2 regions of the Allobosea sp. OAE752 genome follow, and region 1 is predicted to be linked to the other one. Evidence: predicted binding sites of a transcription regulator. Region 1 holds the regulator's gene; the other holds the start of a gene.
The links. The regulator LexA, encoded in region 1, represses DNA repair genes until DNA is damaged. The targets are predictions, from matches to a motif close to TGTTCNNNNTGTGTTCNG.

Region 1 (8,798 bases):
CCCCATTTGGCGAGCTCGGTCTTGACGTGCTCGCCAAGCTGCTCCGGCGTCGAGCCGACGATATCGGCGCTGACATCGTTGAGCCGCTTCTTCACGGTCTCGTCCTTGAGCGCCTGGTTCGCGGCCTGGTTGATCCTCTCGACGATGGGGCGCGGCAGGTTCGCCGGCCCGAAGAGAGCGTTCCAAGTGTAGGTCTCATAGCCGGTGAGGCCGCCCTCAGCGATGGTCGGAACATCCGGGAAGGAGGCGACGCGTTCCCGGGTGGTGACGCCGATCGCCCGCAACTGCCCGTTCCGGATGAATCCGGCGGAGGAGGGCAGGTTGTCGAACATGATCGGCACCGCGCCGGCGACGACGTCGTTCAGCGCCGGGCCGGCGCCGCGATAGGGCACATGGTTCATCTGGACGTTGCCGATCGACTTGAACAATTCGCCGGAGAGATGCAGCGGCGTGCCGACGCCGGAGGAGGCGTATGAATATTTGCCCGGATTGTCCTTCAGCACCTGCAGCACCTCCTTGACCGTCTTGGCCGGGAAGCTCGGGTTCACCACCATCACATTAGGGACGATCGCCAGGAGCGAGATCGGGGTGAAGTCCTTCACGGCGTCGAAGGTGACGGTCTTCAGGATCGCCGGGTTGAGGGCGTGCGTTGAGATCGTGCCGAGCAGCAGCGTATAGCCATCGGGCGCCGCGCGGGCGACGGCGGTGGAGCCGACATTGCCGCCGGCTCCGCTGCGATTCTCGATCACGACGTTCTGGCCGAGCAGTTCGCTCATCTTCTGCCCGACCAGCCGGGCGACGATGTCGGTCGAGCCGCCTGCGGCGAAGGGCACGATCAGCGTGATCGGGCGGGTCGGATACTTGTCCTGCGCGCCGGCCGCGGTGGCCGCGAGTCCGGCGGCGCCGGCACCGACCAGGAACGAGCGGCGGTCGATAAAACTATGGCTGGTCATGAAGCGTCTCCCGAAAAGAGAGACGACTGTAGCGGCCTCGTCCGGAGCGTCATCGCCGCCGGCGATATCAATTATCCGAAACAATAAGGGCGCGGCCAGACGGCCGCGCCCTGTCGTTCTTACGCTGGCATTGCTCTCAGCGGCGGCCGATCGGCGTGTAGTCGCGCTTCGGCGAGCCGGTGTAGAGCTGGCGCGGACGGCCGATCTTCTGGGACGGATCCTCGATCATCTCCTTCCACTGCGCGATCCAGCCGACCGTGCGGGCGACGGCGAAGAGCACCGTGAACATCGAGGTCGGGAAGCCCATCGCCTTCAGCGTGATGCCCGAATAGAAGTCGATGTTCGGATAGAGCTTCTTCTCGATGAAGTACTCGTCCGAAAGCGCGATGCGCTCGAGCTCGATCGCGACGTCGAGCAGCGGATCGTCCTTGATGCCGAGCTCGTTCAGCACCTCATGCGTGGTCTTCTGCATGATCTTGGCGCGCGGATCGTAGTTCTTGTAGACCCGGTGGCCGAAGCCCATCAGGCGGAACGGATCGTTCTTGTCCTTCGCCTTGGCGATGAATTTCGGGATGTTGTCGACCGTCCCGATCTCCTCCAGCATCTTCAGCGCCGCCTCATTGGCGCCGCCATGGGCCGGGCCCCAGAGGCAGGCCGTGCCGGCCGCGATGCAGGCGAAGGGGTTGGCGCCCGACGAGCCGGCAAGACGCACCGTCGAGGTCGAGGCGTTCTGCTCATGGTCGGCGTGCAGGATGAAGATGCGGTCGAGCGCGCGCGACAGCACCGGATTGACCTTGTACTCCTCGGCCGGGACGGCGAAGCACATGCGCAGGAAGTTCGAGGTGTAGTCCAGCGAGTTCAGCGGATACACGAAGGGCTGGCCGACCGTGTACTTATAGGCCATCGCCGCGAGCGTCGGCACCTTCGCGATCATCCGCATCGAGGCGATCATGCGCTGCTGCGGGTCCGAAATATCGGTCGAGTCGTGATAGAAGGCCGACATCGCGCCGATCGAGCCGACCATGACGGCCATCGGGTGCGCGTCGCGGCGGAAGCCCTGGAAGAAGCGGGCCATCTGCTCGTGCACCATGGTGTGGCGCGTGATGCGATAGTCGAAATCGGCCTTCTGCGCGGCGGTCGGCAGTTCCCCGTAGAGCAGCAGATAGCAGGTCTCAAGGAAGTCGCCATGCTCGGCGAGCTGCTCGATCGGATAGCCGCGATAGAGCAGCACGCCCGCATCGCCGTCGATATAGGTGATCTGCGACTCGCAGCTCGCCGTGGAGGTGAAGCCGGGGTCATAGGTGAACATGCCCGTCTGGGCGTAGAGCTTGGCGATGTCGATGACGGCGGGGCCGACCGACCCCTCCTTGATCGCCATGTCGACGGTCTTGTCGCCGACCTTCAGCTGGCTGGTGTTTCCGCTCATCGATACCGATCCTTTCAAGGCTCGCTGCTGTTCGGCCGTGTTTTGCGCGCCCCGTCCGCGGTTCTCCGCGGAAGGTCCTTCATCCGAATAGCCTGACGTGACGAGAGCATGTCAACGGAAGGGGCAAAGGCAATCCATGCGACTGATTTACAAGCAATTTTCGTGCCCTGTGCCGTTGTGCGGCGCAATGCACTTGCGCGTCACTAGACCATTTGCCCCATGCATTCAACCGAGCCGAAAGGCGGTTTGTGCCGCCTCCCAAGCATAGCGATCCGGCTGTCGCGCCAGGCACGCGCAGGCGCCGCCTCAACCCTGGTCGGCCAGCCGCGCCAGCGTCTCCTCGCGGCCCAGAACCGCCATGACGTCGAACAATCCCGGCGACATCGCCCGGCCCGTCAGGGCAGCCCGCAGCGGCTGCGCCGCCTGGCCGAGCTTGAGCCCGTTCTCCTCGGCAAAGGCGCGCACGGCGGCTTCCAGCGACGCCGCCGCCCAGTCGCCGACGGCGGCGAGCTTCCCGGCGATCGCGGGCAGGCGGCCGCGCGCGGCCTCGTCGAGCAGGCTCTTGGCCTTGTCGTCGAGCTGCAGCGGGCGCTGCGCATAGAGATAGAAGGCGCTGTCGAGCAGTTCGATCAGGGTCTTGGCGCGCTCCTTCAGCCCCGGCATGGCGGCCAGGAACTTCGCCTCCAGCTCGGGCGAGAGCGTGGGGCCGAGCCCCCGCGCCGGACCGATCTCGGGCAGGATGACCTTGAGGGCCTCAAGCAGATCACGATCGCTCGACTGGCGCATATAGAGCCCGTTGAGGTTCTCCAGCTTGGCGTAGTCGAAGCGAGCCGGCGAGCGGCCGATCGAGGAGAGGTTGAAGGCGTCGATCATCTCCTGCGTCGAGAAGATCTCCTGATCGCCATGGCTCCAGCCCAGCCGCACGAGATAGTTGCGCAGCGCCGCCGGCAGATAACCCATCGAGCGATAGGCATCGATGCCGAGCGCGCCGTGGCGCTTGGACAGCTTGGCTCCGTCAGGCCCGTGGATCAGAGGGATATGCGACATGCTCGGCACGTCCCAGCCCAGCGCATCGTAGATCTGGGTCTGGCGAGCTGCGTTGGTCAGGTGGTCGTCGCCGCGGATGATGTGGGTCACGCCCATGTCGTGATCGTCGACGACGACCGCGAGCATATAGGTCGGCGTCCCGTCCGAGCGCAGCAGCACGAGGTCGTCGAGATTCTCGTTCTGCCAGACGACGCGGCCCTGCACCTCATCGTTCACCACCGTCTCGCCGGTCTGCGGCGCCTTGAGCCGGATCACCGGCTTCACGCCTTCCGGGGCGGTCGCCGGATCGCGGTCACGCCAGCGCCCGTCATAGCGCAGCGGCTTGCCTTCGGCGCGCGCCTTCTCGCGCATCTCCTCGAGCTCGGCCTGGCTGGCATAGCAATAATAGGCCTTGCCGGCGGCGAGCATCTGCTCGGCCACCTCGCGGTGCCGTGCCGCGCGCTGGAACTGGTAGACCGTCTGTCCGTCCCAATCGAGGCCGAGCCATTCCAGCCCGTCGAGGATCGCGGCGATGGCGGCGTCGGTCGAGCGTTCCCGGTCGGTATCCTCGATTCGCAGCAGCATCTTGCCGCCATGCCGGCGGGCATAGAGCCAGTTGAACAGCGCGGTGCGGGCGCCGCCGATATGCAGGAATCCGGTGGGGGACGGCGCAAAGCGCGTGACGACGGCGTTGCTCATGGAAGGCAGCTCCGACCGGGCGATGAAACCGCCCGGGGCAAGACTTGAGGATGTGGCGCCGGCCTTCACGCCAAAGCGTGCATGACAACCGGCGCGCGCCCTGTAACATGGCTTCGCCGGGCGGTTAAGCGTTCAATGCGCAACCGTAAGGCAGGGGCTGGGAAGGGGGATGGCGCGGCAACCTGCATCGCCGGAGCGCCGGAGCGCGCTGAGGGCCGTCGCCGGCATCCTGCCGGCGCGCCTGCCGCCTGTCGCACTGGGAAGCCTGCCGCTGGCCGAGCGCCTCCAGGCGCTGCGGGACTGGCTGGCTGCGTCGCTGGCGCAGGAGGCCGAGCGCCGCCGCCCGTTCCTCTGGCTGCCCGTGGCGATGGGCTTCGGCATCCTGCTCTATTTCGCCGCCGATCGGGAACCCGCACTCTGGGCGCCGCTCGCGGGCTTCGTCCTGTCCGGCGGCCTCGCTGTCGCACTGCGTCTGCGACCCGCCGCTGCCGCAGTCTGCATCGCCTTCGCCGCGGCCTTCGCCGGCTTCGCGGCAGGCGTCTGGCGCACGGCCGATATCGCCGCGCCGATGCTGGAGCGGCCGCGCATCGGCAAGATCACCGGCTTCGTCGAGAGCGTCGAGGCGCGCGATGCCGGCGCCCGCCTCGTCCTGGTGGTGACGGACATCGCCGGCGTGCCGCCCGAGAGCCGGCCGAAGCGCGTGCGCGTCAACATTCGCAGCGGCACGGTCGCGCCCGGCGACCATATCGCCGGCACCGCGCGGCTCCTGCCACCACCGGGGCCGGCCCGCGCCGGAGGCTATGATTTCGGGCGCGACGCCTTCTTCCGCGGAATCGGCGCCGTCGGCAGCATCGCCGGCAAGATCGCACTCGTCCCGGCGCCGCATCCCCTGCCATGGCGCCTCGCGCTCGACGTGGAGATCGACAAGGCGCGCAACGTCCTGACGCAGCGCATCGCCAGCGTCGGCGGCGGGCAAGGCGGGGCGGTCGCGGCCGCGCTCGTCACCGGCAAGCGCGGCCTCATCACCGAGGCGTCGAACAACGATCTGCGCGCCGCCGGTATCTATCATATCGTCTCGATCTCCGGCCTGCACATGGTGCTTGCAGCCGGGACGATCTTCTGGCTCGTGCGGGCTCTGCTGGCGCTGTCGCAGACGCTGGCGCTCGGCTGGCCGGTGAAGAAGATCGCGGCGATCGCGGCGATGATCGGCGCCACCGCCTATTGCATCTTCTCCGGCAGCGACGTCGCGACGGAACGTTCGCTCATCATGACGCTGGTCATGCTCGGCGCGATCCTCGTCGACCGGGCGGCGCTCAGCATGCGCAATCTCGCGCTCGCCGCGATCATCGTGCTGCTGCGCGAGCCCGAGGCCCTGCTCGGACCGAGCTTCCAGATGTCCTTCGGTGCGGTCGCGGCGCTGGTCGCTTTCGCCGAGCGCTGGGAGAAGCGCGACCGGTCTAAGCCGCCGACGGCCTTGCCCTGGCCCTTGGGCACGCTCTGGACGGCCTCGCTCGGCATCGTGGTGACGACGCTCCTCGCCACGGCCGCGACGGCGCCCTTCGGCGCCTATCATTTCCAGACTTTCAATCCCTTCGGCCTGCTCGGCAATGCGATGGCGCTGCCCTTCGTCTCGCTCTTCGTGATGCCGGCGGCGGTGTTCGGCGTGCTGGCCTACCCCTTCGGTCTGGACTGGCCGGCCTGGGCGCTGATGGGGCTCGCTTCCGACATCGTGCTGAAAGTCGCGCATTGGGTCGCCACCATCGACCATTCGACCATGACGGTGGTGGCCTTCGGCCCGGCCGTGCTGCTCTCCTTTGCCGCCTCGCTGCTCTGGATCACGCTCTGGACCACGGGGCTGCGCTGGCTGGCGGCGCTGCCGCTCATCCTCGGCGTCGCCTTCGCCGCGAGGCCGGAGCGGCCCGAGATCCTGATCGAGCGTGACGGCTCCGGCATCGCCGTGCGCGGCAGCGACGGCCGCCTCGCCATCGCCGGCCGGCCGAGCCGCTTCGTCCTGCAGCAATGGCTCGCTTCCGATGGCGACAGCCGCGCGCCGGACGACGCGACCCTGCGTGCCGGTATCGCCTGCGACGCCAATGCCTGCATCGTCCGAACCGCCGACGGGCGCAGCATCTCCTATGCCCGGGATCGGATCGCCATCATCGAGGATTGCCGCCGCGCCGATCTCGTCGTCACCAACATTCCCTGGAGCGCGCCTTGCGAAGCCAGGCTCGTCGATCGGATGGCGCTGTCGCGGGACGGCGCGACCTCGCTCTACCGCGCCGCCTTCGGCTGGCGCAGCCATTCCTCGGAAAACGCCGTCGCAGACCGGCCCTGGAGCCGCCGCAAGCCTTCCGAATCCGCAGCTCGGCCCAGCGCGCCGGCCCCCGCTGCGACACGGGCCTCTGCTGCTCCGGAGGTCGCGTCGGACGAGACCGAGTTCGCTCAGTAGCGGCGCAGCAGGTTGACCAGCCGGCCCTGGATCTTGACGCGGTCGGGGCCCAGGACGCGTGTCTCATAGGCCGGATTGGCCGCTTCGAGCGCGATCGAGGAGCCACGCCGGCGCAGACGCTTCAGCGTCGCCTCTTCCTCGTCGATCAGCGCGACGATGATGTCGCCGGTGTTTGCCGTGTCCTGCTTGCGGATGATGACGGTGTCGCCGTCGAGGATGCCGGCCTCGACCATCGAATCGCCGCGTACCTCCAGCGCATAATGCTCGCCCGAACCCAGCATGTCGGGCGGCAGCGAAACCGTATGGCTGCGGCTCTGGATCGCCGAGATCGGCGTGCCGGCGGCGATGCGGCCCATCACGGGAATCGCGACCGGGGAGCGTGCATCGTCATCGGCCGGGGCAGGGCGCGGCTTGGCGAGAGAGGGCTGCGAGCCGAGGCCGCCCTGCACGACGGCTGGGTTGAAGCGGCGCGGCTGCGGGCCAGCGAGCCCGTCCGGCATCTTGATGACTTCGAGGGCCCGCGCCCGATTGGGCAGGCGGCGGATGAAGCCGCGCTCCTCAAGCGCCATGATCAGCCGGTGGATGCCCGATTTGGAGCGCAGGTCGAGCGCATCCTTCATCTCGTCGAAGGAGGGGGGCACGCCGCTTTCGCGCAAGCGTTCCTGGATGAAGCGCAGGAGTTCGTGTTGCTTGCGTGTCAGCATGATCCCCGCCGGTGCCCCCGCGATACAGATTCGAAACAAAGCCAGAACACTATAACTGTTCGCCTTGTGTTCCGCAAGCGACTGCTACCGCAGCGGCAGAATGCGGCAGATATCGCCTTTGTGAGCCGGCTCTGCATGCGCCGGTCGGATCGTCAGGGCCTTGGCGCGCGCCAGGGTGCCCAGCATCGAGGAATCCTGCCTGTCGAAGGGCGTCGCCACCCAACCGGCCGGCGTCAGGGCAAGATCGGAGCGAAGATAGTCCTCGCGCTCATCATTAGCCGGCATATCTTTTCCGAGAATCGCCAGAATACTGCGGTCGCGATCGGGGTCGTCCATACCCAGCAGCGCCTCGATCAGCGGCAGCAGGAAGAGATGGCCGCAGACGATCGACGAGACCGGATTGCCGGGCAGCCCGAGCACCACCATGCGGCCAAGCCGGCCGGTCATCATCGGCTTGCCCGGTCGCATCGCGATCTTCCAGAAGCCGAGGCTCATGCCGGCCCGCTTCAGCGCCTCCTGCACGAGGTCGTGCTCGCCGACCGAGGCGCCGCCGAGGGTGATCAGCACGTCGGCCTCCGCGGCACGGGCGGCGGCGATCCGCGCCGCGAGGTCGTCGTGATCGTCGCGGGCGATACCGAGGTCGAGCGCCTCGCCGCCGGCCTTTTCCACCAGCGCCATCAGCGAGAAGGAGTTCGAGGCGACGATCTGGTCCGGCCCGGTCGGCTCGCCCGGCGCCACCAATTCGTCGCCGGTGGCGAGGATGGCGACGCGCGGCTTGCAGCGTACCGGCAATTGCGGATGCCCCATCGCGGCGGCGAGCCCGAGCGCGGCGCTGTCGAGCATGCGCCCGGCCGTCAGCGGCACGTCGCCGTCACGGAAATCGAGCCCGGCCACCCTGACGAACTGGCCCTTATGGGCCGGCACGCGCACCGTGATGGTTTCGCTGCCGACGCCATCGGCATTCTCCTGCATGAGGACGCTGTCGGCGCCCTCCGGCATCGGCGCGCCGGTGAAGATCCGCACAGCCTCGCCCGGACGGACGTCGCCATCGAAACGCCGCCCCGCCGCGGATTCGCCGATGACGCGGAGTTGCTTGCCGGCTTCCATGTCGGCGGCGCGGACGGCATAGCCGTCCATGGCGGAGTTGGCGAAAGGCGGCTGGGTGCGCAGCGCCTTCACATCGGCCGCGAGCACGCGCCAGGCGCAGCGCGCCAGGGGCTGCATCTCGCTGCCCGTCGGCCCCGGAACGCTGTCGAGCAGGGCCTTGAGCGCGACGGGAACCGGGGTGAGAGCCATGTCAGAGCGCCTTGGCGTCGTAATCGCCGGATTGTCCGCCGGATTTGTGCAGCAGGCGGATGCCTTCGATCCGCATCGCCCGGTCGACGGCCTTGACCATGTCGTAGACGGTCAGGCAGGCGACGGAGACGGCGGTCAGCGCCTCCATCTCGACGCCGGTCTGGCCCTTCATCTTGACCTCGGCGCGGACGCGCACGCCGGGCAGGGCCTCGTCCAGTTCGAGATCGACAGCGATCTTGCTCAGC
Region 2 (8,798 bases), on a different contig from region 1:
GCTGCATGTCGTGATGACGCTGAACGCCCTGCTCGCGCTCGTCGAATTCGTCACCCAGACCCGCTTCTTCCCCTACCGCTTCGACGGTATCGCCTTCGAGACCGACACGCGCTCCGCCGCGCTGCACGGCCATCCGCTGGCCAATGCCATGATCACCGCGTGCTATCTGATGGCGTTGATCAGCGGCTCCCGCCCGCTCTCGCCGGCCGTGCGCGGCACGCTGATCGCCTTGCAGAGCGCCGCCCTCGTCGTCTTCGGTGGCCGGACGGCGCTGCTGGTCTCGCTGGCGCTCGGCCTCTGCTACGGCGTCGCCATGCTGTTCGCCTCGTTGCGCGGCGGGCGGGTCTCGCTCGTCGGCGCCGCGATCGCCTGCCTGCTGGCGGCGCTGCTGCCGGTCGCGATCGGCGGATTGGCAACCATCGGCTTCTTCGACGACCTCGCGACGCGCTTCGTCTCCGATGGCGGCAGCGCCAACGCGCGCAAGGAGATGCTCGACCTGCTCGGCATGTTCTCGCTGGGCGATCTCGTCTTCGGTCCCGACAACGACCTCGTCGACACGCTCCGGCGTATCAACGGCCTGGAATGGGGCATCGAGAACCCCTTCATCCGCATGACGCTCTACCAGGGCGCGATCGTCACCGCGCTGGTGACCGTGGCCTTCGGCCTGTTCATGTACGAGCTCGCGCGGATCGGGCGGGCGGGCGGCGTCTGGCTGCCGATGCTCGTCTGGATCGTCCTCCTGAACGGCTCGGAGAGCATCGCGACGAAGACGAACCTGCCCGCCAAGTTCGCGATCGTGGTGCTCTGCCTCTATCGCTCGGAGCGCCAGACCAAGGCAGCGCCGCTCAGCCTGGCATCTTCAGCCCGAGCGCCTCGATCATGGCCGGGTCGAGCTGCCGGCTGACATCGTCGACCAGCAGCCCCAGGCTGTCGAACAGGTTCCAGAATGCCCAGGGAAAACCGAGCGCTTCGGCGCTCGTTCGAACATCCCTGACATAGCGCGCGCGGTCGGCGGGGGCCGATGCGGCGATGCCCGCGCCTGTCCGGACCGCCCCGAATTCGCCCATCAGGACGCGGCCGGGCGCGACGCTTTCGCGCTGCGCCCAGGCCCGGACCTGGCGCAGATAGCCCTCGATGAAGGGGCGGTCCGGCCGGGCGTCGAAATACTCCTTCAGCACCCGCTCGGTCTCCCGATAGGTCGCGGCGCCGCTCCCCGATGCCGGCTGGCCGAGCTCCGCCATCCGGGCGCGGACGGCAGCAAGCGTCGTCTCCAGCGTGCCGCGCGACGCGGGCCAGGGCACCGCGTTGAGCGCGGGATAGAACGGCTCGCTCATCCATTTCGCGCCCTGATGCGAGAACAGGTAGGGCTCGTAGAAATGGAAGGTGAAGAGCAGCGGCTCGAAGGTGGCGAGCGCGCTCGCCTTCAACGGCTCCAGCCCGGCGATCATGCTGCCGCAAGCCCCCGTCGCGACCAGGGTGAGATCGGGAGCAGCACTTCGCGCGGCGCCGAGCATGCGTCGCTGGAGCCGATCCCATTCGGTGGCGCCGCAAGCCTGGAACGGCTCGTTGACGGGTTCGAGCGCGACACGGTCCGGCCCCAGCCGCACGAGCCGCCTCGCCAGTTCCGCGATGACAGCGAGATAGCCAGGAAAGCCCGGCGCGGCCTCGCTGCCGAAGAGACGGGCCGGCGTCCAGTGATGCGTGGCCGCATTGGCATGGAGATTGAGGACGACGGCGAAACCCTGGCCGAGCGCCTGCGCGACCGCCGCCATGACCTGATCCAGCAGGATCGCCCGCTCGCGCGGCGCAGCGGCCAGGATCGGCCCGGGATCGACGGGGATGCGCACGAAATCGAAGCCCGCCCGGCGCAACCGGCCGAGATCGCGCGCGGTCGGAACGGGACGATCGAGCTGGAAGGGCGGCCAATCGTAATCGGTACGCGGCGCCGGAAATTCCCGCGTCAGCGAGAACCACGGCCATAGATTGATCCCGCGCCGAAGAACGAGCGGCTGTACGGCCTGCGCCGGTCTCGCGCCGAGCAGCGTTGCCCCGACGCCTCCCGCCAGGACGGCCCGGCGGCTGAAGCTCATCCGGAGCTCTTGTCGGCCAGCTTGACGGCAGCCAGTTCGGGTGCCGCGGCCCCACCCGTCAAGGCCAGCGCCTCGCGCTCGTAATGCTCGAGCACGGCCTGCCACCTGAACTTTTCCTGCGCCCGCGACAAGGCCGCCTTCTTCAGACGCCCGGCGAGAATGTCGTCGGCGATCAGCCTGCCGATCGCCTCGGAGCAGCTGGCCTCATCCTTGAAGAAAAGCCCGGCCTCGCCCGCCGTCCAGCGATTATAGGGATTGTCATGCGCGATGACCGGGTTGCCGGCCCAGAGCGCCTCGACCAGCGACGGATTGGTGCCGCCGACCGTATGACCATGCATATAGGCGCGTGCGTGGAAGCGCAGCGCCTGCACGATGCTGGCATCATAGATCCCGCCGGGCGTCAGCACCTCTGGCCCGGTCGCGGCCATGACCTCGCGGTGATACGCGATCTTGTCCGAGAACGTGCCGAGGACCACGAGCTTCATGCCGCGCGGCTCGCGCGAGAACGCCTCGACCAGCGTCAGGATCGAATTGTCCGGCTCGATCCGGGCGATCGAGACGAGATAGCGGCCGCTTTCGAGGCCGAGCTTCGCCAGGGGAGCCACCGGTGCCGACGGGATCGGCACGCCGCCATAAGGGATCATGGCTGTCGCCGAGCGCGGGCGCCGCGTTGCCAGATGGTCGGCGATGATGGGATGGTCGGCCACCAGCCGGTTGGACGACCAGGCCGCGATCCATTCGTTGAGCCAGAACCAGGCGCGGACCGGAAAGGACCATTTTGGCCGACGCCATTCGATGCCGTCCATGTTGGTGAAGATCTTGCGCCCGGCCAGCCGGAGATAGGGCAAGAAGACCGCCCCGTTATAGCCGAGCACGAGGCTCACCGCGTCGCGTCGTGCCGCATCCCGCACGCAATGCCAGTCGAATTCGAGCGTCGCCTTCGGTCCGTCCGATGCGACCTGCGTCCGGATCAGCTCGATGCCGCGCCACATCTCGCTGCGAAACCGTTGCGTGACGGTCGGAACCTCGTCCTGGCAGTAGACGCCCACGCGCCAGCCACGCTCGACGAGAAACAGAGCAAGTTTCTCCGCAAAGGTCTCAAAACCGCCATGCGCTGCCGGAATCCCGCGTGTTCCAAGGATCAGCAGGGTGGGAGGAGTGTCCATTTTCAATCTGTCCAAACCGACCCACGCACCGGCGCAGGCAAAGCGTCGCAATTTCATTATGCCTTGAATTTCCGTGATTTATCTTCCTTTCATCCGGAATGGTTAGGACGGGCTTTCCCGGATTGCGACCTTGTCCAGAACGGACCGACGCGGCCTCGAACGGAATTGGATCGTGACGCTCCGTATCGCCTGCATACATCAAGGGTACGAACTCTACGGCTCGGACCGCAGCTTCGCCGAAAGCGTCGCGGCGCTGCGCCAGGCCTACCCTTCGGCTGAGATCGAAGTCGTGCTGCCGCGCGATGGGCCGATCCGCCGGCTGCTCGAAGGCAACGCGAGCCGGATCGTCGTCGAGCCGCTCTGGGTGCTCCGCCGCAAGGACCTGCCGCGGCTGGTCGCGACCGCGCCGATCGCCTTGCCCCGCGCCATCTTCCGAGCTGCCCGCCGCTTCAGGCGCTCGGACCTCGTCTACATCAACACCTCGGTCATCGTGGACCATGTGCTGGCCGCCCGGTTCTTTCCGGGCAAGGCACTCCAGCACATCCACGAGATCCCGGAAGGCGCGACCCGCACGCTGCTGCGGCGGCTGATCCTCTGGGGTCGCGCCCGCCTGATCTTCAACTCCCGTGCGACGCGCGAGGCCTTCGAGGCTCCGCCCGGTATCCCCTCCGACGTCATCTATAACGGCGTCGCCGGCCCTGCCGACTGGGCACCGACCGACTATGACGGGCAGCGCCCCTTGCGCGTGCTGATGCTCGGCCGGATCAATCGCATCAAGGGCCAGGAAGTCCTGCTCGCGGCGCTGGCATCCCTGCCGCCGGAGATCCGCGAGCGCATCGAGACCCGCATCGTCGGCAGCGCCTTCGAGGATCCCGGCCTCGAAATTGCCTTGCGCGAAGCCGTGACCAGCGCCGGCCTCGCCTCCCATGTCAGCGTCGAGCCCTTCCTCGACGATCCGACCCCGCTCTATCGCTGGGCGGATGTCGTGACCGTGCCGTCGCGCCGGCCCGAATCGCTCGGCCGCGTCGCGATCGAGGCGATGGCCTTCGGCCGCCCGCCGCTCGCCTCGGCCATCGGCGGTTTGCGCGAGGTCGTGGCCGACGGCGTCACCGGCCGCCTCCTGCCGCCGGGGGATGCCGACGCGCTGGCACAGGCTCTCGCCGCCATCGTCAGCCATCCGAAGGCTCTCGCGCCGATGGCGCAGGCCGGTCGCGAACGCTTCAACGCCCTGTTCAGCGAGCAGGCCGTCGCGCAGGCGATCGCAGCGGTGGCCGCCGACATGCTTCGCCAGGGCTCGAGCCGCCCGCGATGAACCTCCAGGCCATCCGCCATATCGTGCTGCGACTCGTCGTCATGGTCGGCGGCGAGGCGATGCAGAGCGCCTTCCATCTCGGCCTCAACATTGCGCTGCTGCATTCCGTATCGGCCCGCGACTACGGCATCTTCGCCCTGGTGATGGTCGTTGGCGGGCTCGGCCTGACCTATATCCGCGCCTTCACGGCGCTGCCTGCCAGCATCGCGATCGCCCAGAGTCGCGGCTCCGGCGCGGCCGGCGCCTATGAGGTCACCTTCGGTTCGGCTGCGCTGCTGCTGTCGCTGCTGCTCGGCCTGGTCGTCACCGGCGTCCTCGGCGTCTGGCTCGACGAGGGCGCGCTGTTCGGCGGGGCCTTCATCGGGTTGTGGTCGATGCGCGCGCATGTCCGCACGGTCCTGTTTGCGCGCAATCGCCAGATGCTGGTGAGCCTCAGCGATCTCACCTTCACCCTCTGCGGCGCAGCGGGTACCGCCTGGGTGATCTGGGACGGCACCCATATCCTCCAGCACACCTTCGCGGTGATGACAGCAGCCAACGCGCTCGGCATCGCGGTGCTGTTGATCCTCTCGCGGCGGCGCCCCCTGCGGATCAATTTCGGCCGGCATGTCTGGCGGCGCTACCGCAAGCTCTGGCGCGAGCTCAAATGGTCGGTGCTGAGCGTAACGATCACCAACCTCCAGGGCCAGGGCATGGCCTTGATGGTCGCGGCGATGGCGGGTCCCGCGGCCTATGCTCCGATCGCGGCGGCGCTGGTCAATTTCGTGCCGCTGCGCATCGTCTCCACCGCCTTCGCCAACATGATGCATCCCGAGCTCTCCAAGCTCATGGCGCATCGCGATTTCACCAAGGTCGGGCAGCGGCTGCGGCGCTGGCCCCTGCCGCTCGCCTGCCTCGGCATCCTCTACGGCATCGTCGTCCTGATCGCCCTGCCCTTCATCGAGCCCGACAGCCTCGAAGGCACGCGCTTCTTCAAGATTTCCGTCCTGGCCTGGGTGATGAGCAGCCTGCCGATGCTCTATGTCATGCCGCGCATCTGGCTGGAAATCGCGCAGGACTACCGCTCCATCGCCATTCTCTCGGCCATCGCCGCCGCCGCCGGCCTGCTGCTCGTCTTCGTGCTGCTGCTGACCGTCCCGCCGTCCTGGGCCCTGCTCGGCGGCGCGCTCTCGGAGGTCATCGTGCTCATCGGCTCCTGGGCGATCGTCCGGCCACGGCAGCGCGCAGCCGAGCAAGCCGCCAGCCGGCGCTGAGAGGGGCGAGCCAATTCCAAGCTAGGCAATATCGATTTGCCTGCGCCGCCCCTCGGCTGAAATCCTGAGATCGATGGTTCGCTGGCAAACGTCGGCAACGGGCCGTCACCGGTAGCGCGTCAGGCGCTCGCGCGACGGCCCAGAAAGCGGATCGGGCACGCTACTGGAGGCTTTTTCACGCCACTTCGGTTCTCGCGGCGAACCGAAGCGGGCACGGGCCAGCCCAAGAATGCGGCCCTGCGATGCCGGGATATCTGCGCGCCCAGCCTCTCGAGAGGATCGCCCCCACCCTTTAACCTACGGAAGAACCTACGGAAGCTCCGCGGAATCGGGCGTGGCACACCGCATATGCGGGAAAGCTGAAACCAGCTGGCGGACAGGGCGGGATTCGAACCCGCGATACGGTTTCCCGTATACACACTTTCCAGGCGTGCGCCTTCAACCACTCGGCCACCTGTCCGGCGGGCTGCTTATGACCGCCGAGGCGTAATCTTTCAAGGGCCGAGTCGCAGTGTTTTCACAATCCCTTGCGATCAGGCCGCGGGCTCCGCTGTTCGCCCGCCTCGCGAAGCGATGCGCGCTTGGCGCGATCCGGCGGAAATCGTCCCGGGCGGGTTGCGCTCGGCGGTCGGCACGCGCACATCTCTGGTCGGCGCGGTGGCAGGCCCGTGCCGAAGGCGAAGGCGTGGACGCAGAGGGCTGAGCTGTGCGGTTTCTGGTCAGGCTTGTCGGATATCTTCTCGTCGCTGCGGGCTTTATCATTCTGGTCATCGATGGCGCGCGTTCGATCGCGAATGCGCTGCTGCGCTTCACCACGGTGGGGGATGTCCTCGCGGCGCTGCTGCACGAGCGCTATCGGCTGCTCGGCCCGATGATCGAGCGCGACATCCACCCCTTGCTATGGGATCCGGTGCTGCTTTCCGTGATGCAGGCGCCGGCCGCGCTCGTGGCGCTCCTGGTCGGCTTTGCCCTGCTTTGGCTCGCTAGGCCTCCCGAGCCCCGGATCGGGATCGTCACGCGTCGGTGAACGGGCTGCGACGCGGCATCCTGTGCAGAGGCCGTTTCGATGCTTACATAAGGCGTCGAGTTGAACGGAACGGAGCCGACGATGTTCTCCCTGCGCAAGAAGACTTCACTGCCGACCGCGGCCGAAGCGCTGCCCGGGCGCGCCGCGGCGATCCCCACCGCCGAAACCCATTTCGTCAACGGCCATCGCCTCGCTGGCCCTTATCCGGAAGGCCTGCGCCAGGCCGTGTTCGGGCTCGGCTGCTTCTGGGGCGCGGAACGGAAGTTCTGGCAGATGGGTGACGGCGTCTGGGTGACGGCCGTCGGCTATGCCGGCGGCGAGACCCCGAACCCGACCTATGAGGAGGTCTGCAGCGGCATGACCGGCCACACCGAGGTCGTGCTCGTCGTCTACGATCCGGCCAAGATCTCCTATGAGGATCTGCTCAAGGCCTTCTGGGAGAATCACGACCCGACCCAGGGCATGCGCCAGGGCAATGACATCGGCACGCAGTACCGTTCGGCGATCTATGTCTTCGACGACGCGCAGCGTGCGGCGGCGGAACGCTCCCGCGACGAATACGTGAAGGCGCTGGCGGCGAATGGCTACGGGCCGATCACCACCGAGATCCGCGAGGCGCCGCCCTTCTATTTCGCAGAGGACTACCACCAGCAATATCTCGCCAAGAATCCGGCCGGCTATTGCGGCCTGGGCGGAACGGGCGTCGCCTGCCAGATCGGCCTTGGCGTCCACGCCTGAGGCGAAAGGATCGGAGTTCCGGGGAAGGGCGCTGTCAGCGGCGCCCTTTTTTGTCAGTTCTCTATATGTTCTTGCGCTGGGCTCGAAGCTCCGCTAGCGTTTCGCTGGGGAACGGGGTGGGCTGAGATGGTGACGCGGGTCGCGACGGTGGCGTTCGAGGGCATCGAGGCGCGGGCCGTCGACGTGCAGGTGCAGGTTTCCTCCGGCAGCGTCGCCTTCGTCCTCGTCGGCCTGCCCGACAAGGCCGTCGCCGAAAGCCGGGAGCGCGTCAGGGCGGCTCTCATCGCCTCGGGACTGGCCCTGCCGGCCAAGCGCATCACCGTCAACCTCGCGCCGGCCGATCTGCCGAAGGAAGGCAGCCATTACGACCTGCCGATCGCGCTCGCCGTGATGGCGGCCATCGGCGCGCTCCCGCCGGATGCCCTGGCCGGCTACACCGTGCTCGGCGAGCTCGCTCTCGACGGCTCGATCGCGGCCGTCGCCGGCGTGCTGCCCGCCGCGATCGCGGCCTATGATCGCGGGCAGGGGCTGATCTGCCCGGCTTCGACCGGCCCGGAGGCGGCCTGGGCGGCGGCCGATATCGACATCCTGGCGCCGCGCTCGCTGATCCAGCTCGCCAATCATTTCAAGGGCACGCAGGTGATGGCGCGGCCCGAGCCGGCCGTGGCGCGCCAGAGCGGGGCCTTGCCCGATCTCGCCGACATCAAGGGCCAGGAGAGCGCGAAGCGCGTGCTCGAGATCGCGGCGGCCGGCGGCCATAATCTCGTGATGAACGGGCCGCCCGGCGCCGGCAAGTCGATGTTGGCGAGCCGCCTGCCTTCGATCCTGCCGCCGCTGACGCCACGCGAGCTTCTGGAGGTCTCGATGGTGCTCTCCGTCGGCGGCCATCTCGCCGGGGGTGCCCTGACCGATCGGCGCCCTTTCCGCGCGCCGCATCACTCGGCCTCGATGGCTGCGCTCGTCGGCGGCGGCCTGCAGGCGAAGCCCGGCGAGATCTCGCTGGCCCATCACGGCGTGCTTTTTCTCGACGAATTGCCCGAGTTCCAGCCGCAGGTGCTCGATGCGCTGCGTCAGCCGATGGAGACCGGCGACGTGCTGATCTCGCGGGCGAACCATCGTGCCGTCTACCCTGCGCGCTTCCAGCTCGTCGCGGCGATGAATCCCTGCCGCTGCGGCAAGGCGACGGAGCCGGGCTATGCCTGCCGGCGCCAG

Region 2: the regulator LexA is predicted to act here: its motif matches at 7,642-7,659, upstream of GGC47_RS14015 (YifB family Mg chelatase-like AAA ATPase).

Annotation. Positions count from the first base shown of each region.
Region 1 is NZ_JBNPXO010000005.1:180,028-188,825, reverse strand. It holds gene GGC47_RS14965 (Bug family tripartite tricarboxylate transporter substrate binding protein) at 1-953, opposite strand, end outside; gene gltA (citrate synthase) at 1,090-2,379, opposite strand; gene gltX (glutamate--tRNA ligase) at 2,686-4,104, opposite strand; gene GGC47_RS14950 (ComEC/Rec2 family competence protein) at 4,274-6,553, shown strand; gene lexA (transcriptional repressor LexA) at 6,547-7,257, opposite strand; gene GGC47_RS14940 (molybdopterin molybdotransferase MoeA) at 7,342-8,553, opposite strand; gene moaC (cyclic pyranopterin monophosphate synthase MoaC) at 8,555-8,798, opposite strand, start outside.
Region 2 is NZ_JBNPXO010000004.1:491,973-500,770, forward strand. It holds gene GGC47_RS13975 (VpsF family polysaccharide biosynthesis protein) at 1-904, shown strand, start outside; gene GGC47_RS13980 (glycoside hydrolase family 5 protein) at 846-2,090, opposite strand; gene GGC47_RS13985 (DUF1972 domain-containing protein) at 2,087-3,256, opposite strand; gene GGC47_RS13990 (glycosyltransferase family 4 protein) at 3,429-4,568, shown strand; gene GGC47_RS13995 (hypothetical protein) at 4,565-5,821, shown strand; tRNA gene GGC47_RS14000 (tRNA-Ser) at 6,192-6,281, opposite strand; gene GGC47_RS14005 (hypothetical protein) at 6,528-6,848, shown strand; gene msrA (peptide-methionine (S)-S-oxide reductase MsrA) at 6,930-7,586, shown strand; gene GGC47_RS14015 (YifB family Mg chelatase-like AAA ATPase) at 7,713-8,798, shown strand, end outside.